Regions from separate parts of the Streptomyces sp. NPDC058086 genome, predicted to be linked through region 4. Evidence: riboswitches for the same ligand, from Rfam matches in the RefSeq annotation. Region 4 holds a riboswitch; each other region holds the start of a gene.
What was found. A riboswitch is a leader RNA that binds a small molecule or an ion and turns the genes downstream of it on or off. The one in region 4 is predicted to bind cobalamin.
Positions count from the first base shown of each region.

Region 1: it holds a riboswitch for cobalamin, as region 4 does, so the genes downstream of both, ACFVWD_RS15050 (prenyltransferase/squalene oxidase repeat-containing protein) here and metE (5-methyltetrahydropteroyltriglutamate--homocysteine S-methyltransferase) in region 4, are expected to answer to the same signal.
Region 2: it holds a riboswitch for cobalamin, as region 4 does, so the genes downstream of both, ACFVWD_RS16285 (CbtB-domain containing protein) here and metE (5-methyltetrahydropteroyltriglutamate--homocysteine S-methyltransferase) in region 4, are expected to answer to the same signal.
Region 3: it holds a riboswitch for cobalamin, as region 4 does, so the genes downstream of both, ACFVWD_RS32085 (ABC transporter ATP-binding protein) here and metE (5-methyltetrahydropteroyltriglutamate--homocysteine S-methyltransferase) in region 4, are expected to answer to the same signal.

Region 1 is NZ_JBHVST010000016.1:5,711-10,806, reverse strand. It holds gene ACFVWD_RS15060 (serine hydrolase domain-containing protein) at 1-629, shown strand, start outside; gene ACFVWD_RS15055 (phosphotransferase family protein) at 623-1,291, opposite strand; cobalamin riboswitch at 1,340-1,478, shown strand; gene ACFVWD_RS15050 (prenyltransferase/squalene oxidase repeat-containing protein) at 1,590-2,831, shown strand; gene ACFVWD_RS15045 (SCO2322 family protein) at 2,828-3,505, shown strand; gene ACFVWD_RS15040 (CbiQ family ECF transporter T component) at 3,521-4,636, shown strand; gene ACFVWD_RS15035 (ABC transporter ATP-binding protein) at 4,633-5,096, shown strand, end outside.
Region 2 is NZ_JBHVST010000017.1:104,395-109,490, reverse strand. It holds gene ACFVWD_RS16295 (phytanoyl-CoA dioxygenase family protein) at 1-162, opposite strand, end outside; gene ACFVWD_RS16290 (MFS transporter) at 286-1,596, shown strand; cobalamin riboswitch at 1,717-1,865, shown strand; gene ACFVWD_RS16285 (CbtB-domain containing protein) at 1,900-2,121, shown strand; gene ACFVWD_RS16280 (CbtA family protein) at 2,145-2,897, shown strand; gene ACFVWD_RS16275 (hypothetical protein) at 3,561-4,463, shown strand; gene ACFVWD_RS16270 (VOC family protein) at 4,539-4,937, opposite strand; gene ACFVWD_RS16265 (helix-turn-helix transcriptional regulator) at 5,034-5,096, shown strand, end outside.
Region 3 is NZ_JBHVST010000050.1:22,059-27,154, reverse strand. It holds gene ACFVWD_RS32095 (acyltransferase family protein) at 1-345, shown strand, start outside; gene ACFVWD_RS32090 (cytochrome P450) at 346-1,521, opposite strand; cobalamin riboswitch at 1,601-1,785, shown strand; gene ACFVWD_RS32085 (ABC transporter ATP-binding protein) at 1,976-2,779, shown strand; gene ACFVWD_RS32080 (methylmalonyl-CoA mutase family protein) at 2,953-4,758, shown strand; gene scpA (methylmalonyl-CoA mutase) at 4,767-5,096, shown strand, end outside.
Region 4 is NZ_JBHVST010000022.1:65,988-71,083, reverse strand. It holds gene rocD (ornithine--oxo-acid transaminase) at 1-1,130, shown strand, start outside; gene ACFVWD_RS19460 (hypothetical protein) at 1,277-1,639, opposite strand; partial or broken gene ACFVWD_RS19455 (RidA family protein) at 1,775-1,912, opposite strand; partial or broken gene ACFVWD_RS19450 (isocitrate lyase) at 1,914-2,613, shown strand; partial or broken gene ACFVWD_RS19445 (3-hydroxyacyl-CoA dehydrogenase NAD-binding domain-containing protein) at 2,843-3,068, shown strand; cobalamin riboswitch at 3,169-3,392, shown strand; gene metE (5-methyltetrahydropteroyltriglutamate--homocysteine S-methyltransferase) at 3,556-5,096, shown strand, end outside.

The DNA of each region.
Region 1 (5,096 bases), on a different contig from region 4:
TGTACGGCACCTGCTCCGACCTCCAGGGCGTGCTGGTCTCCCGGGTCACGGGCCGTTCACTGCCGGAGTTCCTGGCCGAGCGGATCTTCGAGCCGCTCGGCATGACCGACACGGCGTTCGAGGTACCGGCCGCCAAGCGCGACCGCTTCACCAGCTCCTACCGCACCGCGCCCGACGGCCATGGTCTCGAACTGGCCGACGCGCCCGACGGTCAGTGGAGCCGCGTGCCGCCGTTCCCCTCCGGCGGGGGTGGACTCGTCTCGACCGCCGACGACTGGCTGGCCTTCGCCCGGCTGCTCCTCGCGGGCGGCACCACGGCCGAGGGCCACCGGCTCCTCTCCCGCGCCTCGGTACGGCAGATGACCACCAACCACCTCACCCGGCCGCAGCGCGAGATCGGCGCGCTCTTCATGGAGGGCCAGGGCTGGGGTTACGGCGCCCAGGTCGACATCGCGCCCACCGACCCCTGGAACGTCCCGGGCCGCTACGGCTGGAGTGGCGGCACCGGCACCACCGGCCACCTCGTCCCCGCCACCGGCACCGTCACCCTGCTCCTCACCCAGGTGGCCATGGAGAACCCGACGCCGACCCCGCTGATGCGCGACTTCTGGCGCCGCACCGCTCAGTGAAGCAGCGTCCGGATCAACTCCTCGGCATCCGCGAGGAGTCGGACCTCATGTGCGCTCATGGTCGGATTGGCGGCCCGGCGCACCCGCGCCTCCACAAGCCCCTCCCGCGTCACCCGGTCCGCGTTCCCGTCGAGCATCGCGACCAGCGTCTCGCGGGCCAGCTCCGCGTGGACCTCAGCGCCGACGGCGACCTGGGCGAGGATCACGGCGGACATGCCCCAGTCCAGACCGGGCGGCCCGTCCTCGGCGTTGGACCAGTCGATGACCTTCGGGCCGTCCGGGGTGAGCATCACGTTGTCCGGGTGCAGATCCAGGTGCAGTACGCGGACGCCTGAGTCACCGGAGCCCCGGCCGGGCACGGCGTGCAGCGCGCGCAGCAGCCCGGCAAGCACGCCACCGCCCTCCCGCGCGCCGATCTCCCCCGCCTCGAACGCCGCCAGCATGGTCGGCCCCGAAAGCCGCTCCATCACCATCTCGGTCCGGCTCGCCGCCCGCACGGCAGGCACCGGATATCCGTGCCCCCGCACGTACTCCATCACCGCCGCCTCGGCCGCCGCGTCCCCCCACCCGTCCCGATCCCGGCGCACCACCCAGCCCCGCTCCCCCTCCACCTCGAAGACATCCGCCGAACGCCCCGAACCGATCAGTCTCCCCGTCCCCATGCCGCCGAACCTATCCACCGTCACAGCCACTCCTCAGGCGATTCCTACGGGCCGGTACAGTAAGCAGGTCGTCATCACACCCGTACGCGGAGAAGCCGGTGCAATTCCGGCGCTGACCCGCAACCGTGAACCGCCCGCGCGAAGCCGCAGGGTGGTGAGCCGGATCGCCTCGTCCGGGACGTGACCGGCTCGTGCCACCGGCAGCCCGCCGGTGGCCGGCACCGTCGAGGGACACGGGGCCGGAGCCGCTCGGGGCCAAGCCTGCGCCCGGTGCTGCCCGGCTCCCGCAGGGAGAGTCATGATTGTTCGCCGCAGCGCCGCGGTACTGGCCGCCACCGTAGTGATCGGTACGGCCCTGGCCCCGGCCGCCGTGGCCGAAGGCGCCTCGCCTTCGCCTGCCCCGGCGATACCCTCCGGCCTCTACGGCACCACCGACCCCACCTACGACGGTGTCTGGCGGCAGTCCCTCGCGCTGCTCGCCCAGCACACCGTCGGTGTGAAGCCCGCGGCGAAGGCCGTCGACTGGCTGGCCGGGCAGCAGTGCGCGAACGGGGCGTTCGCGGCGTACCGCGCCGACGCGTCGGCGAAGTGCGACGCCAAGACGATGGTCGACACCAACAGCACCTCGGCGGCCGTGCAGGCCCTCGCCGCGCTCGGCGGCCACGGCGGCGAGACGGGCAAGGCCGTCGCATGGCTGAAGTCCGTACAGAACAAGGACGGCGGCTGGGGCTACACGGCGGGCGGCGCGAGCGACGCGAACTCCACGTCCGTGGTGATCGGGGCGCTGGCGGCGGTGGGCAAGAAGCCGGCGGACGTCTCCAAGGACGGCAAGTCGCCGTACGACGCCCTCGTGAAGCTGTCGATCCCGTGCGGCGGGGCCGACGGGGGCGCGTTCGCCTACCAGCCGGACAAGAAGGGCAAGCTCGCGGCCAACGCGGACGCGACGGCGGCGGCCGTGGTCGGAGCCCTGGGCAAGGGCCTCGCCGGTGAGCCCCTGAAGCCCGTGGCCGACCCCCTCTCCTGCAAAGCCGCCACCGGCGCCGAACAGGCGGCCCGGAACGGCGCCGCGTACCTCGTCAAGGCGCTCGCCAAGGACCAGCACCTCACGTCGACGATGCCCGGCGCCAAGGACCAGCCGGACTACGGCAACACGGCGGACGCGGTCGTCGCGCTCGCGACCGCCGGGCACGGCGACAAGGCGGCCGACGCGTTGCGCTGGCTGGAGGCCCACTCCGCGCAGTGGGCCGAGCAGTCCGGACCCGCCGCGTACGCGCAGCTCGTCCTCGCCGCCGACGCGGCGACGTTCGACCCGCGCGACTTCGGTGGCCGGGACCTCGTCAAGCAGCTCAACGCCACCGGCCCCGCGCCCGCGTCCCTCCCGGCCGAGCCCACGGCCTCCGCATCCGCGTCCGCCGCGGAAGCCGCGAAGAAGAAGGACGACAGCGGCGTCAGCGTCTGGTGGATCATCGGCGTCGGTCTCGTCGGCGGCATCGGCATCGGCTTCCTGATCAGCGCCCGGAACAAGAAGCAGCAGCCGTGAGCCGCCGTCGGACGTGCGCACTGGTCCTGTCCCTGCTCCTGCTCGTACTCGGCGGCGCGGGACAGGCCCAGGCCGTCGGCTACCGCTACTGGTCGTTCTGGGACCTGACCGGCGGGAAGTGGACGTACGCGACGCAGGGCCCGTCGACCGCGCGGCCGTCCGACGGCGACGTGCAGGGCTTCCGTTTCGCGGTGAGCGCGGACTCGCAGGACGCCTCCAAGCCGCGCGGCGACGCCGACTTCGCGTCCATCTGCGCGAAGACGCCCGCCCGGGCGGGCCACAAGCGGGTGGCCCTCGTCATCGACTCCGGCACGACCGCGGACGCCCCGGGCGGCGAGACGCCGCCCGCACCGCGGACGGTCTGTGCCCGCGTCCCCGCCGACGCGACCACGGCCGAGGCGCTCGCGACGGTCGCCAAGCCCCTCCGGTACGACACCAACGCCCTCCTGTGCGCCATCGCGGGCTACCCCGGAACAGGCTGCGGCGACCAGGTCGCGACGTCACACACCGCGCCTTCCACCACCGCGAAAGCCACCTCGAAAGCCAACGCCAAGGCCGACGCCAAGTCCGAGCCGGACCGGCACGGCCCGTCGCTCGGCCTGCTCGCGGGAGTCGTCGCGGTCGCCGCTCTCGGCGGGGCGGCGGTCTGGCAGACCCGCCGCCGCCGGCCCTGAGTACGGCGACCGACGATGACACGCGCGCCGAAGGCACACCGTTCCAACGCCCTCCCCCCAGGAGCCTGGTGGATCTGGGCCCTGGGCCTGGGAACCGCCGCCTCCCGCACCACCAACCCCCTCCTGCTCGCCCTCCTCATAGCCGTGGCCGGCTATGTGGTGGCCGCCCGCCGGACCGACGCCCCCTGGGCCCGCTCCTACACCGCGTTCGTCAGACTCGGCATCGCCGTCCTCGGCATCCGGCTGGCGTTCGCCGTCTTCCTCGGCTCCCCCATCCCCGGCACCCACCTCCTCGTCACCCTCCCCGAACTCCCCCTCCCCCACTGGGCCCAGGGCATCCGTATCGGCGGCCGGGTCACCGCCGAGGGCCTGCTGTTCGCGCTGTACGACGGCCTGAAACTGGCCACCCTCCTCATCTGCGTCGGCGCGGCGAACGCCCTCGCGAACCCGGCACGGCTGCTGAAGTCACTCCCGGGCGCCCTGTACGAGGCGGGCGTCGCGGTGGTCGTCGCGCTGACGTTCGCGCCGAACCTGATCGCGGACGGCCGGCGACTGCGCGCCGCCCGCCGTCTGCGCGGCCGCCCCGACCGTGGTCTGCGCGGCCTGCTGCATGTCGGACTCCCCGTCCTGGAGGGCGCGTTGGAGCGTTCGGTCGCCCTCGCGGCGGCGATGGACGCCCGCGGCTACGGCCGCACCGCCGAGGTACCGCCCGCCGTCCGCCGTACGACCACCGCCTTGACGCTGGGCGGTCTGCTCGGCGTCTGCGCGGGCACGTACGGAGTGCTGACCGCCGAGGGCGGCACCTACGGCCTGCCCGTGCTGCTCGCCGGAGTGGCCGCGGCGCTCGGCGGGCTGTGGCTGGGCGGGCGCCGCTCGGTCCGTACGCGCTACCGCCCGGACGTGTGGGGCGTACGGGCCTGGCTGGTGGCGGGTTCCGGAGCCGCGGTCGCCACCGGACTGATCGTCTCCGCCACGTACGACGCCGCGGCCCTGAGCCCCGGCGTCCTCCCGCTGACCGCTCCCGACCTGCCCCTGTGGCCCGCGGCGGCGATCCTGCTCGGCCTGCTCCCCGCCTTCGTGGCCCCGACACCCCACTCACGGGAACCCTCCACCCCCAAGGACCCCTCATGATCCGCTTCGAGGATGTCTCCGTGACGTACGACGGAGCTGTCGAACCCACCGTCCAGGGCGTGGACTTCGAGGTCCCGGAGGGTGAACTCGTCCTGCTCGTGGGGCCCTCCGGCGTCGGCAAGTCGACCGTGCTCGGCGCGGTCTCCGGTCTCGTCCCGCACTTCACGGGCGGCACCCTGCGCGGCCGGGTCACGGTCGCCGGACGGGACACCCGCACCCACAAGCCGCGCGAGCTCGCGGACGTGGTCGGCACGGTGGGCCAGGATCCGCTGTCGCACTTCGTGACGGACACGGTCGAGGACGAACTCGCCTACGGCATGGAGTCGTTGGGCCTCGCGCCGACCGTGATGCGCCGCCGCGTCGAGGAGACCCTGGACCTGCTGGGCCTGGCGGACCTCCGCGACCGCCCGATCGCCACGCTCTCCGGCGGCCAGCAGCAGCGCGTCGCCATCGGCTCGGT
Region 2 (5,096 bases), on a different contig from region 4:
ACCAGCGTAATAGCGCTCGCTCGCCTCGGTCAGGGTGTCCACTTCGGCGTCGGTGAGCAGCTTCTCGGACAAATACCAGCCACGCTCCGAGTAAAGCCGGACATCTTCCTCGGAGGGGAGCAGTTCGACTTCCTCGGCGGTAAGTCCTGAATGGTCGTACATTCCGCGACTCCTGTTACCGTAAAGGGGGTGCAACAGCGACATCGACTTGCACGGTAGCGGACCGCAGTGCGCCATGCTAGCGTTGCCGTGATTTTTTTCATGAAGACTTGACCGGGGGTTGCGGTGGCCATATTCGACAGGGATATCCGAATCCTGATCGCAGACAACAAAGACTTCCGCAACATCTGGCTGGGAGAAACCTCGGCGCATTTCGGCGGACAGCTGACCAGTTTTCTCCTACCCTTGATCGCGGTCACCCACCTCCATGCCGACGGCACGGGAGTGGGACTCGTGTCGGCGGTGCAGTTCGTCCCCGTCGTGGTGCTCTCGCTGGTCGCGGGCGTCATGGTCGACCGGTATCCGCCGCGCCGCACCCTCGTCACCGCGAGTGCCGCCCAGGGCGCGGCGCTGGCGGTGCTCGCCGCGTTCCAGGCGGCCGACGGGCTGAACTTCGGCCAACTTGTCACCGCCGCCGCCGTGATCGGTGTCGCCACCGTCTTCTACGAAGTCGCCTACCAGTCCACGCTGCCCAGGCTCCTGCCGCTGAACTCCATCGCCGCGGCCAACGGCCTGCACCAGGCGACGTATTCGGTCAGCACCCTCGCCGGTCCCGCCGCGGCCGGCTTCCTGGTCGGGCAGTTGGGGGTGTCGCCGACCCTGACGGTGGCCGCCGCGTGCTCCGCCGGTGCCGCCGTGAGCGGTCTGCTGCTGCGGGGCGTCAAGGCCCCCGAACAGCCTCGTGAGTCGGCGCTGAAGGCGATCGGCTCCGGGCTCCGCTACACATGGTCCCTGCGCCCGATCCGGGACCTGTGCGTTCAGGCCGGCCTGTCGAACCTGCACGAGAAGGCCTTTCTGACCGTCTTCCTGGTGTTCGCCGTCCGTGATCTCGACATGAGCGGCACCACGGTGGGAGTGATCACCGGCATCGGCAGTGTGGGGGCCCTGATCGGTTCGCTCTGCGCCACCCGGCTCACCCAACGCTGGGCCGTCGGCGGTGTGCTGGCCCTGGGTGCGGTGCTGGCCGCGGTGGGTCTGCTGCTCGTACCCGCCGTCAGCCGGGTCGGCGGGTACGTCGCCGTGCTCGCGTCCGTCGCCATGATGGTGAACGGCTTCGGTGTCGCACTGTTCAACGTGTTCGCCGTCAGCCTGCGGCAGGCCATTCCGCCGGAGCACCAGATCGGCGCGGTGACCGCGAGCTACCGCCTCGTCGCCCTGGGCACGCTGCCCCTGGGGGCTGTCGTCGGCGGTGCCCTGGCCGACGCCCTGTCACCCGGTACGGCCCTGTGGGCCGTCGGGGTTTCCTACCTCGTCGTCTCCTTCTGGCTCACGTTCTCCCCCCTCCGCGGGGCTCGCACGCTGGAGGAGGCACAGAAGCTCGGTCGTACGACGGACACGCCCGAGTCCCAGGACGCGGACCGGTCCCCCTCGGTCTGAGAGCGGGGCCGGGGCCCGAACTCAACTGGGTTCCGCCACCGCTGACCCGCTGTTCACTCGGGATCGGCCACCTGGTGGGAGAGGAAGATCACGCCAGGTGGCGCGGTCTTGGCCCCGCACCCGACACGCGGTACGGTCGGTGCGATATCGATGACGGCAAGACGGAAGCCGGTGGGAAACCGGCACGGTCGCGCCACTGTGAACGAGAGGCTCCAGCCCGCTGGGACCTCTCGTGAGTCAGACCCGTAGCCGTCGTCCAGTGCACCACCGAGATGGGACGCGAACTCCCGAGGAGGTTCTGCCATGGCGCAGACCGTCGCCCAGCCGACAACCACCACCCCCGTCGTTCCCGCCACGCTGCCGCTCAAGGCGATAGCTCCGTGGGCGGTCTTCTTCGGCATCCTGATGCTCGTCCTGCTGTACTTCGTCGGTGCCGAACAGGGCGCCACCTCCGTCGTCTCCGGCTCGGACGTCCACGAGTGGGTGCACGACGCCCGCCACCTTCTCGGCTTCCCCTGCCACTGACCGAGGGGAACCCCAGCACTGCCATGAACTCCGCAACGGTAAGAAATCTGCTCGTGCGGGGCATGCTGGCCGGCCTCGGTGCCGGCCTGCTCGCCCTGGTCGCCGCCTATTTCCTCGGTGAGCCGAACGTCGACAGCGCGATCAGCTTCGAGGAAGCCCACTCGCACGAGCACGAGATGGAGATCGTCTCCCGCTCCCTGCAGTCCACCGCCGGTCTCGCCACCGGCGTCCTGGTCTACGGCGTCGCCTTCGGCGGTATCGCCGCGCTGGCCTTCTCCTTCGCGCTCGGCCGCGTCGGCCGCTTCAGCCCGCGGGCGACCGCACTGCTGCTGTCCGGCTGCGCGCTGCTGGCCGTGTACGTCGTGCCGTTCCTGAAGTACCCGGCCAACCCGCCGTCGGTCGGCAACCCCGACACCATCGGCAAGCGGACCACCCTGTACTTCCTGATGATGGTGCTCAGCGTGCTCCTCGCGATCGCCGCCACCATCCTGGGCAAGCGGCTGGCACCCAGGATCGGCACCTGGTACGCCACCGTCGCCGCGGTGGCCGTCTTCGCCGTCGTGATCGGTCTGGCGTACGCGTTCCTGCCGGTCATCAACGAGGTGCCGAAGGACTTCCCCGCCACTCTGCTGTGGCGGTTCCGTCTCTCCGCGCTGGCCATCCAGACCGTCCTGTGGGGCGGATTCGGCCTGGTCTTCGGCGAGTTGGCCGAGCGGTTGCTGAATCCCAAGCCGGTGACGGCCGCCGCGAGCCGACGGGTCGCCGTTCCCAGCTGACATGACCCGACACCCGATTGAGGGCCCACGGAACCATCCGGGGGCCCTCTCGCGTTTTCCGGGCATCGACGCCGGCGCATCACGGACCTGACCGACGGAACCGAGCGATGGGGTGGGCACCACCCGGGCGAGGAACGGAGGAACCGAGTGGCCGGACGACCCCAGCCGCGCCGCATCACCCTCGGCGGCCGTGAGGCGGTCGCCCTCACGGTGGCGGAGTACGAGCAACTGATCGCCACCCGACGGTGGCTGCTTGCGCTGCGCGATAGCGGAACTGCTGCGTCGTCACCGGGACCTGGCTTCCTGAACCGTCGCGGCCGTGCGGGACCCGGTCTCGTAAGTCCCGTACGGCCGGGGTGTGTTCCGTGGAGGAACTGCGCAACCAGTGAAGGATTGACGGGAGTTGTTAAAAGTTGGAAGAATCCAGCTCGCTTCGCCGCGTCTGAAGTGAGCGAAGCGACACGAGTGGCTTGGGCGGCATGCCTTCCGCCGGTTCTTCCGCCGGTTCTTCCGTCGGTTCTTCCGCTGGTCCGTGCGCTGGTTCTTGCATCGGGTCATCCAGATCTGCCGTCCGCGTCGGTCACTCGCGCGCAATCACCTCCCACACTTTCGATTTCACAGAGGCTCATCTTGTCGCGTTCGCAACACTCCAGAACTCTGGCTGTGCTCGCCGCAACCGCATTCGCCACCGCCGCCGTGCCCTTGCTCGGCGCAGGGGTGGCCAGTGCCACGACCGCCGGGGCGTGCGAGTCCGCCACGGTCCAGTACCGCATCGTCGGCGCGGACGGAAACGTCGTGGGTGCCGACTGGACCTCGCAGGGCGGGTTCCATCTCTGGGACACCGTTCCCGGCAGCGTCCAGGTCCGGCTGGCCCCGGGTCAGACCGTCGGAGAGGGCTGCAAGTACCCGGTGTCCCTCGCCGAATACACCACCGAGGGGCCGAACTGGTACGTCTCCGGGCACCAGAGCCTGGTCGACAAGGCGACGGTCTACCTCAGTGCCGACGACGTCGCCGGTACGGACGACTCGAAGCGGACCTGGCAGAAGCTGACCGTGAAGACGCCGGACTGCTACGGCCAGATCGACCTGTACGGCGATGACGTCACCTACGACGGCAAGACGGGGGAGGGGCACGGCCCCGTGCCCTACGAGCCCGACAACGTCGTCACCCCCTACCACCTCATAGCGGCGTGGAACGGAGGCGAACAGCCGTGCACCCCCGGCCCGTCGGACTCGCCCACCCCGACGCCGTCGGAGTCGACCCCGACCACTCCCGCCACCCCGGTCACGCCCACGACTCCCGCGGGCGGACAGCCTCCCGCCGAGGAGACGACCCCGCCTCCGACCAGCCCCAAGCCCTCCACCACGCCTCCCACGACGCCGGACGTGCCCCCGCTGGAGTCGACGCCGCCCGCCACCCCCAAGCCGTCGCCCAGCGACAGCGGGCCGCCGCTGGCGGAGACGGGTGCGAGCGCGCCGGTCGGCACCATCGCGGGCGGCGCGGCCCTGGTGGTCGCCCTCGGCGCCGGGGCGGTGTACGCGTCCCGTCGCACACGCCGCTCATGACCACGGCACGAGGGGTCACCTTCGTGGCGTGGCTCAGCCCTGACAGCTGAGGCCGACAGCTCCGCCCCCGCGCTGTCAGGAAGGGAACTTCCTGACGGCGTCCGGACCGACCGGGGTGAAGAAGTTGACGAGGTTGCCGTCGGGGTCGCGGAACAGCAGCGAACGGTTGCCCCAAGGCATGGTGGTGGGCTTGTTGACGAAGTCCTCCACGAAGCCGGTCAGGTTCTCGTACACACCGTCCACGTCGTCGACGAGGAACTCGATGATCACGGAACGGTTGTCGGAGGGGCGGGCGGCGTCAGGCGCGAACAGCGGCACGGTGCGGATGCCGGCGATCGCGAGAGTGGCTGACGCCGTCCTGAGCTCGGCGAAGTCCTGGTGGGACCAGCTCGCCCGCGTGCCGGTCGCGCGCTCGTAGAAGTCGACGAGGCGTGCGACATCGCCCGTGATGACACGGATCGAGACGAAGTTCACGGTGGTCTCCCGGTGAGTTCGGTGGGATTCGTACTCACGGAGGCTAGGAGAGATAGCGGACACATTCCGCCCGGTATTGCGGGGATACTTCTGAGCATGCCCAGGCCCACAGCTCGCGTGCTCACCCTGCTGGAGCTCCTGCAGTCGGGCGGCATCAGG
Region 3 (5,096 bases), on a different contig from region 4:
TCCCAGGTCGGCGGATCGTACGCCTGCGTCGCCTGCACCTTGGTCGGTTTCACCTGTCTGATCCCCGCGGCCGCCCTCGCCGACGTACGCGGCCTTCCCAGCTTGTGGCGACATCCGGCCCTCGTCCGACTGGGTGAACTCTCCTTCGCCTTCTACATGGTCCACCTGCTCGTGCTGCGCGCGGGGCAGCACCTGTTCAAACCGTCGCCGATCGGCGCGCTCACCGCCTTCGCGGTGTCCCTGGCACTCGCCTGGCTCCTCTACGAGTACGTGGAGGTACCCGCCCGGCGATGGCTTCTGCGGCCCTTCATGAGATCCCTGCGACGCACCCTGGTGTCGCGTTGATCAGGCGGGGCCGTCCCACAGGACATGCAGGGTGGGCGGCTTGCGGAAGACCAGCCCGTGCGGAGTGGCCGGGTGAGCCGGGTCGAGGCGCAGGGCGGGGAGACGTTCGAGCAGGCGCTGAAGGGCGATACGGGTCTCCAGTCGGGCGAGGTGCGCGGCGAGGCAGTAGTGCGGGCCGTGCGCGAAGGCCAGCTGGAGACGCGCGTTCTCGCGGCGGACGTCGAACCGATCGGGATCGGGGAAGACGGCCGGATCGCGGTTGGCGCCCGCCAGGGAGACGGTGACCAGTTCACCCCGGCGGATCGTGGCCGGGCCGAGGACGGTGTCACGGGTGGCGTACCGGTCCACGACCGCCGCTCCGGGTTCGAGGCGCAGCGATTCCTCGATCGCGCCGTCCAGCAGGTCGACGTCGTCGCGGACAAGGGCGAGTTGGCTGGGGTGTCGCAGCAGGTGCAGCAGCGCGTTGGTGATCATCGCCTCGGTGGTCTCTATCCCTCCGAACATCAGCACCGCGGCGTTGGACGCCACTTCTGGCAGCGCCAGCCGCTCGGCGGCGGCGCCCAGGAGCGAAGTCGCGCCCCCATCGGCGACGGTGGCTTCGACAGCGGCCCGTAGCCGCGCGTACGCCTCGGCGCCCGCGGGTGCCGCCTCGTGTCCGGCGGTGATGTCCGAGACCGACCGCACGATGGAGTCGTACCAGGAGAGCACCGTGTCCGCGGTGGTGCCGACCAGTCCGAGCGCCTCGGTCACGACGGCGACGGCGAGCGGGCCGGCGAAGGCACGTCGCAGTTCGACGGCGCCCGCCGGTTCCAGCGCGGTGATGAGCCGGTCGGTCTCCCGCTCGATGAACGAGGCGAAGCCGTCGCGTACTTCCCTGGGCCGGAAGGGAGCGGAGAAGGGCTCACGGTGGCGTGCGTGCTCGTCACCGTCCAGGGACAGCATGCTCGGGCCGACGACCTGTGCGGTGGAGAACCGGGGGTCGTCGACGGTGAAGGTCACGGGGTCCCGCATCACGCTCAGCGCGAGATCGCGACGGGTCACCAGCCAGCCGTCCAGCTCGGGCAGCCAGGAAACGGGCTCATGCGCACGGAGCCGGGCCAGTCGCGGATGCGGATCCGCGGCGAGTTCGGCGAGCGTGGTCGCGGCACCGAGCGGGAAGGAGCCGACGGCGCTCATCGCAAGCCTTGGCCGGGCACGGGGAATTGGATCACAGCCAAGGCTAACAATCGTGCTGAAGGCGAGGCCGATGGGGGCGCGATAATTTACCGAGGCCAGTCAAGGGAATCCGGTGTGAATCCGGAGCTGACGCGCAGCGGTAAGGGTGACGGGCCGGGGCAACACGAAGCCACTGGACGGCGGTCTTACGTGACCGGAGTCCGGGAAGGCGCCTCGTCCGGGCGATCCCGAGTCCGAAGAGCTGCTGGCGGACCGTACGAACGGGCCCCGCGCCTGGGCCCTCGGCGCCAGAGGATGTCCCGTGCCCGTTGCGCGCCCAGCCCGCCGCTGTGCCCTGCTCCTGTCCGGGGCCCTGTTGCTGACCGCTTGTGGCGGCGGCTCGTCCGCCGACGGGAGCAAGTCGCCGAAATCCACCGCTGCGGTGTCGCTCGACAACTGCGGCCGGAAGGTCGCGATCGCCTCCGCGCCGAAGCGGGCCGCGCTCGGTGCCGACCGTGTCTCCCGCACCGTCGCCGGGCGGCTGATCCTGGGCGGCGTCGATCTGACGTCCCTTCCTGGATCCATCACGGGTCTGCTCGGCCCCAACGGCTCCGGCAAGTCCACCCTGCTGCGTCTGCTCGCAGGTGTCCTCACTCCCGCCTCCGGCGTCGTCACCCTCGACGGGCATCCGCTCGGCGACCTCGGCCGCCGGGCCGTCGCCCGGCGCGTCGCCGTCGTCGAACAGCAGGTCGACACCCTGGACGACCTGACCGTGCTCGACGTCGTACGTCTTGGCCGCATCCCTCACCGACGCGCCTGGTCGCCCTCGACTCCGGCCGATGAGAGGGCCGTTCGCACCGCGCTGGAGCGTACGGACCTGACCGACAAGGCCGACCGCTCCTGGCACACGCTCTCGGGCGGCGAACGCCGGCGCGTCCAGATCGCCCGCGCGCTCGCCCAGGAACCACGCGAACTCCTTCTCGACGAACCCACCAACCACCTCGACATCCAGCAGCAGCTCGACCTGCTGGCCCTGATCGCGGAACTTCGCGTCACCAGCGTTGCCGCCCTGCACGACCTCAACCTCGCGGCCATGTACTGCGACCGGATCGTCGTCCTCGGGCAGGGCCGGGTCGTCGCCTGCGGCACCCCGGCGAAGACGCTCACCGAGGCCCTGATCGCCGACGTCTACGGCGTACGAGCCACCGTCACGGTCACGAGCGAAGGCACGGGCGACCGCCCCCACGTACGGTTTCCGGGAACACTCCCCGGCCGCTGAGACCATCAGGGCAGCGCAGGTCGTCCTCCTCGCTCCACGGCACCCGGCACTGTCCGCGATCCATGTGATGCCGTAGTACGAACACGGCCTGTTGATCAAGACCACCCCTGGGAGGTCAAGGTCACAGCCGCGTCCTCTGCTGCTCACCTGCGGATCTGGCCTAACATCCGAGCATGACGGTCCTGCCTGACGACGGGCTCTCGCTGGCCGCCGAGTTCCCTGACGCGACCCATGAGCAGTGGCAACGCCTGGTTGAAGGCGTCCTGCGAAAGTCGGGCAAGGAAGTCTCGGGCGCAGCAGCGGAAGACGCCCTGTCCACCACGCTGGAGGACGGGCTTCGCGCCCGGCCCCTGTACACCGCGGACGACTCCGCGCCCGATCCCGGCCTGCCCGGTTTCGCTCCCTTCGTACGGGGCGGGCGCCCCGAGGGCAACACCCTCGGCGGCTGGGACGTACGCCAGCAGCACACGGCCGCCGACGGGGCGGCAGTCCTCGCGGACCTGGAGAACGGCGTCACCTCGCTCTGGCTGGTCGCCGGTGCGGGCGGCATCGCGGTGTCCTCGCTCGACCGCGTCCTCGACGGCGTCTATCTCGATCTGGCGCCCGTCGTCCTCGACGCGGGACGTGAAGTCGAGCCCGCCGCACGCGAGTTGCTACGGCTCTACCAGGAGCGCGGGGTCGCCAAGGAGGCGGCGCGCGGCAACCTGGGAGCCGACCCGCTGGGCCACGAGGCCCGTACCGGAGACGGCGGGTTCGACTTCGCGCCCGTCGCCGCTCTCGCGGGGCTGTGCGCCGAGGAGTACCCGGGGCTGCGGGCGCTGACCGTGGACGCGCTGCCGTACCACGAGGCCGGCGGCTCGGCCGCGCAGGAGCTGGGCGCCTCGCTGGCGACCGGTGTCGCCTATCTGCGGCAGTTGACCGAGGCCGGGCTGAGTGTCGAACAGTCCTGTGGGCAGCTGGAGTTCCGGTACGCGGCCACCGCCGACCAGTTCCTGACCATCGCCAAGTTGCGGGCGGCGCGCCGGCTCTGGGCGCGGGTGACCGAGGTCTGCGGGGCCCCGGCCGGGCAGGTGCAGCACGCGGTGACCTCGCCGGTGATGATGTCCCGCCGCGACCCGTGGGTGAACATGCTGCGCACGACGGTCGCCACGCTGGCCGCCGGGGTGGGCGGCGCCGACGCCGTCACCGTGCTGCCCTTCGACCACGCGCTCGGCCTGCCGGACGCGTTCGCCCGGCGGATCGCCCGCAACACCTCGACGATCCTGGTCGAGGAGTCACATCTGTCCCGGGTGATCGATCCGGCGGGCGGCTCCTGGTACGTGGAGCGGCTCACGGACGAACTCGCCCACGCGGGCTGGGAGTTCTTCCAGCGGATCGAGGGGGAGGGTGGCCAGGCGGCGGCCCTGCGCTCCGGCCGGCTCGGCCAGGACCTCGCCCACACCTGGGAGGCGCGCAGCGCGAAGCTCGCCAAGCGGCGCGAACCCGTCACCGGGGTCAGCGAGTTCCCGAACCTCGCCGAGCGCCTCGTAGAACGCGCAGCCGCCCCCGTTCCGCCGTCCGGCGGGCTGCCGCGGGTGCGGCGCGACGAGGCGTTCGAAGCGCTGCGGGCCCGCTCCGACGCCCACCTGGCGGCGACCGGTTCCCGGCCGCGGATCTTCCTGGCCGCCCTCGGCCCGGCCGCCGCGCACACCGCCCGCCTCACCTTCGCCTCGAACCTGTTCCAGGCGGGTGGCATCGAGCCCGTCACCGAGGGCGCCTTCGAGGACAGCGGTGCCACCGAGGTCTGTCTGTGCTCCAGCGACACGCTGTACGAGGAGCGGGCCGCGGAGGTCGCCGGGGCGCTGAAGGCGACGGGCGCCGGGCATGTGTTCCTCGCGGGCCGTCCCGGGCAGTATCCGGATGTCGATGCCTATGTCTTCGCGGGGTGCGACGCCGTCGCCGTGCTCTCCGCCACCCTCGACCGTATGGGAGTGTCCTGATGGCAGCGATGGGAATCCCCGACTTCTCCGGGATCGGGCTGGGGGTCCCGAAGGCCGACGGCGGGAGCGACGAGTGGCGCGGCGCCGTCAAGAAGGCCACGGGCGGGGCCGATCTCCTGTGGGAGACCCCGGAGGGCATCGCGGTCGAGCCGCTGTACACCGGGCAGGACCTGGAGGGCCTGGACTTCCTCGGCACCTACCCGGGCATCGCCCCGTATCTGCGCGGCCCGTACCCGACGATGTACGTCAACCAGCCCTGGACGATCCGTCAGTACGCGGGCTTCTCCACGGCCGAGGAGTCCAACGCCTTCTACCGGCGGAATCTCGCGGCCGGACAG
Region 4 (5,096 bases):
CCCACGCCGAGGGCACCTGGGTCGAGGACGTCGAGGGGCGCCGCTACCTCGACATGCTGGCGGGCTACTCGGCCCTCAACTTCGGTCACCGCAACCCGGTGCTGATCGACGCGGCCCACCGTCAGCTGGACCGGCTGACGCTCACCTCGCGCGCCTTCCACAACGACCGGCTGGCCCAGTTCGCCGAGTCGCTGGCCGAGTTGACCGGCCAGGACATGGTCCTGCCGATGAACACGGGCGCGGAGGCGGTGGAGAGCGCCATCAAGGTGGCCCGAAAGTGGGCGTACGAGGTGAAGGGCGTCGCACCGGACCGGGCGACGATCGTGGTGGCCGCGGACAACTTCCACGGCCGTACGACGACGATCGTGAGCTTCTCGACGGACGAGACGGCCCGCGCCGGCTTCGGGCCCTTCACCCCGGGCTTCCGCGTCGTCCCGTACAACGACCTCGCCGCGCTGGAAGCGGCCGTCGACGAGACGACCGCGGCCGTGCTGATCGAGCCCATCCAGGGCGAGGCGGGCGTCGTCATCCCGGACGACGGTTACCTGACCGGTGTCCGGGAGCTGACCCGGCGCGCCGGGTGTCTGTTCATCGCGGACGAGATCCAGTCCGGCCTGGGCCGCACCGGCACCACGCTCGCCGTGGAACACGAGGAGGTCGTCCCCGACCTGCTCCTCCTGGGCAAGGCACTCGGCGGCGGCATCGTGCCGGTGTCGGCGGTGGTCGGCCGCCGGGACGTGCTCGGGGTGCTGCGGCCCGGTGAGCACGGCTCGACCTTCGGCGGCAATCCGCTGGCCGCGGCGGTCGGCTCCGCGGTCGTCGGACTCCTGGAGACCGGTGAATACCAGAGCAGGGCGGCCGAGTTGGGCGTGGTCCTGCGGGGCGGTCTGACGGCGCTCGTGGGCCGGGGCGTGGAGGGCTTCCGCTCCCGCGGGCTGTGGGCGGGCGTCGACATCGACCCGGCCATCGGCACCGGGCGCGAGATCAGCGAGGGCCTGATGCGCGAGGGAGTTCTGGTCAAGGACACCCACGGATCGACGATCCGACTGGCCCCGCCGCTGACCATCACCGGCGAGGAACTCCAGTCCGCCCTGGGCGCCTTGGAGAAGGTGCTGACACAGGGGGTCTGACACGGGCGCCGGCAGCTGCCGGCGCCTTGGTGGGCACGCCGCGCTCCCATCGCCCGGCCGCACCGCCGACGGGCGCCTGCCCCCGAACACCGGGCAGGCGCCCGCGCCGCTCTGCCATCGACCCGTTGAGGAGCGCAGTCAGGCGATCACTCGGCGGTGAGCTCCGCGAGTTGCTCGGCCGCTGTCGTGTTGCCCCGGTCGGCGAGGCGTCGCAGCTCGTCCATGTTGTCCTGCTCGGTGGCGAGTTCGATCAGCTGGTCGGTGGCCGTGGCGTTGCCGCGGTCCGAGAGGCTGCGCAGTTCTTCGAGGTCGCCTTGTTCTGCGGCGAGTTGGATGAGCTCGTCGGTCGCGGTGGGGTTGCCCGCATCCGCGAGGCGGCGCAGTTCGTTCAGATCGCCGAGTTCGGTGGCGAGTTCGATCAGCTCGTCGGTCGCGGAGGCATCGCCGCGCTCGGCGCGTTCCCGCAACGCAGACAGCTCGGGCTCGGTCATGACGGGCAACCTCTCCATGGTTTCGCTCCTGGACCGGTCGGCCCCGGACCTTGTGCGGCTATGGACCGGGTGAGCCTGGATCCGGCCGGCCGGCAGCCGCAGAACCTCGATTCCGCCATCCATATGGAGCATACGGCGCTGTTCAGGGGCTGATCAGTCGATGACCGCGGTGGCTTCGACCTCCACCAGATGGTCCGGGACGTCCAGTGCCGCCACGCCGATCAGCGTGCCCGGCGCCATCGGGGTGATCCCCAGCTCTGCGGAGGCCCGGGCGACTCCCTCCAGGAACAGCAAGGTCCTCGTGCCCACCTCGCAGCACATCCGCACCCTCAACGCGGTCCGGCTCGCGGCCGACATCGCCGACGTGCCGACACTCGTCATCGCGCGCACCGACGCGCTGGCCGCCACTCTGCTCACCAGCGATGTGGATGAGCGCGACGCCGAGTTCGTCACCGGCGAGCGCATGCCGGAGGGCTTCTACCGCGTGCGGGGCGGGATGGCGCCGGTCATCGCCCGCGGCCTCGCCTACGCCCCGTACGCCGACCTGATCTGGGTCGAGACCGGCACTCCCGACCTGGCACAGGCCCGCGAGTTCGCCGAGGCCGTCCACGCCCGGTATCCGGGCCGGATGCTCGCCTACAACTGCTCGCCGTCCTTCAACTGGAAGGCCGCTCTGGACGACGACCAGATCGCCAAGTTCCAGCGGGAGTTGGGGGCGATGGGCTATCGCTTCCAGTTCATCACGCTGGCCGGGTTCCACTCCCTCAACCACGGCATGTTCGACCTGTCGCGTCGCTACGCCGATCACGGAAATGACCGCCTATGTCGATCTCCAGGAGCGGGAGTTCGCCGCGCAGAAGCACGGCTTCACCGCCGTCAGGCACCAACGCGAGGTCGGTACCGGCTACTTCGACCTCGTCTCCACCGCCGTCAACCCGGCCTCCTCCACCACCGCACTGGCCGGGTCCACGGATGAGGAGCAGTTCCACTAGACCGACCGCGGTCGCCCGTGCGTACCGGCCCCTGACCGAGCGGGAGCCGGGCGACCGTCCCCGCCCGGCTCCCGCTCCGCTCCCCCGACCAGGAGAACCTGATGTCCACCAGCGCACCGACCCGCCACGTCCGCGTCCTCGCGGCACCGGACGACCGCCACGACGAGATCCTCACCCCCGCCGCCCTGGACTTCGTCGGCCGACTCGCCGGCGCCTTCGCCGGACGTCGACCTTCTCCGGCAGCCTCGAAGACCTGGCCGACCGGCAGCTCGTCGTCGAGGCCGTCGTGGAGAAAGCCGAGGCGAAGACCGAGATCTTCACCGCACCGGACAAGATCGTCGAGGCTCCGGACGCGGTCCTGGCGAGCAACACCTCCTCCCTGCCCGTCATGCGCCTCGGCATGGCGACCCACCGCGCCGACCACGTCCTCGGCCTGGCACTTCTTCAACCCCGTGCGTGAGCATCCTGGCGCCCGGGCCGAGGGACCCGGACCGCGTGTCCCGGCTCACCGTCCGGATGCCGGACCTGATCCGCCGCGCCGGGTGAGTGCCCCATAGGCTGGTCTGTGCAACTGGTTCGCCCCGTCCGCCAGGCGGGATGCGTCGCAAGAGGGAACCCGGTGGGAATCCGGGACTGCCCCGCAGCGGTGAGTGGGAACGACCGCCGTCATACGCACTGGGTCCGGTGAACAGGACCTGGGAAGCGACGGTCACTAGGTGTCCTCCGTACGGAGGACGTGCCCGCGAGTCCGAAGACCTGCCCATTGCCCGCGCGCGACCCCTCGTGCGCGGACATCCCGGTGACCTCGTGGGCGGGTCGGCGTACATATCGGACGGACGACCGCGCAGTGCCGCGTCAGGTTGTTTCCGTCCGGTTCGTCACCCCTTCGCGCCCTCCTCCCGTCCCGGGATCCCAGGGAGATATCTCGCGAAGGAGATTTCCGTGACAGCGAAGTCCGCAGCCGCGGCAGCACGGGCCACCGTGTACGGCTACCCCCGCCAGGGCCAGAACCGGGAGCTGAAGAAGGCGATCGAGGGCTACTGGAAGGGCCGCGTCGACGCCGATGCCCTCCGGGCCACCGCCACCGAACTGTGCCGCACCAACTGGCGGCAGCTGGCCGAGGCCGGCATCCACGAGGTACCCACCGGCGACTTCTCGTACTACGACCACGTCCTGGACACCAGCGTCATGGTCGGCGCGATCCCCGAACGCCATCGCGCCGCCGTCGAGGCCAACGCGTTGGACGGCTACTTCGCGATGGCGCGCGGCACCCAGGACGCGGCGCCGCTAGAGATGACGAAGTGGTTCGACACCAACTACCACTACCTGGTGCCCGAGTTGGGTCCGAACACCGTCTTCACGGCCGACTCCGCCAAGCAGGTCGCCGAGTTGGGCCAAGCCCTCGCCCTCGGCCTCACCGCCCGCCCCGTTCTCGTCGGCCCCGTCACCTACCTGCTGCTCGCCAAGCCCGCGCCGGGCGTCGCCGCGGACTTCGACCCGCTGACGCTCCTCGACCGACTGCTGCCCGTGTACGCCGAAGTCCTCGCCGACCTGCGCACGGCCGGCGCCGAGTGGGTGCAACTCGACGAACCGGCCCTGGTCCAGGACCGTACGCCCGCCGAGCTGAACGCCGCCGCGCGCGCCTACCGCGACCTGGGAGGGCTCACCGAGCGCCCGAAGCTGTTGGCCGCCTCGTACTTCGACCGGCTCGGTGACGCGCTGCCCGTGCTCGCCAAGGCTCCGGTGGAGGGCCTGGCACTCGACTTCACCGAGGCCGCCGCCGCCAACCTGGACGCGCTCGCCGCCGTGGGCGGACTGCCCGGCAAGCGTCTGATCGCCGGTGTCGTCAACGGGCGCAACATCTGGGTCAACGACCTGGAGAAGTCCCTCACCACCCTCGGCACCCTGCTCGGACTCGCCGACCGGGTCGACGTGGCCGCCTCCTGCTCGCTGCTGCACGTCCCGCTCGACGCCACCGCCGAACGCGACATCGAGCCGCAGATCCTGCGCTGGCTCGCCTTCGCCCGCCAGAAGACCGCCGAGATCGTCACCCTCGCCAAGGGCCTCGGGGGCGGCACCGACACCATCGCGGCCGAACTCGCCGCCAACCGCGCCGACCTGGCCTCCCGCGCCGGCTCGGCGCTCACCCACGACCCGGCGGTACGCGTCCGCACCGCCGCCGTCACGGACGCCGACGCCCACCGCTCCCAGCCCTACCCCGAACGGGCCGCCGCCCAGCGCACCCACCTGCGTCTGCCCCTGCTGCCGACCACCACCATCGGCTCCTTCCCCCAGACCACCGAACTGCGCACCGCGCGGGCCGACTTGCGCGCGGGACGGATCGACGCCGCCGGGTACGAGGAGCGCATCAGGGCCGAGATCGGCGAAGTGATCTCCTTCCAGGAGAAGACCGGCCTCGACGTCCTCGTGCACGGCGAGGCCGAACGCAACGACATGGTCCAGTACTTCGCCGAACAGCTCAC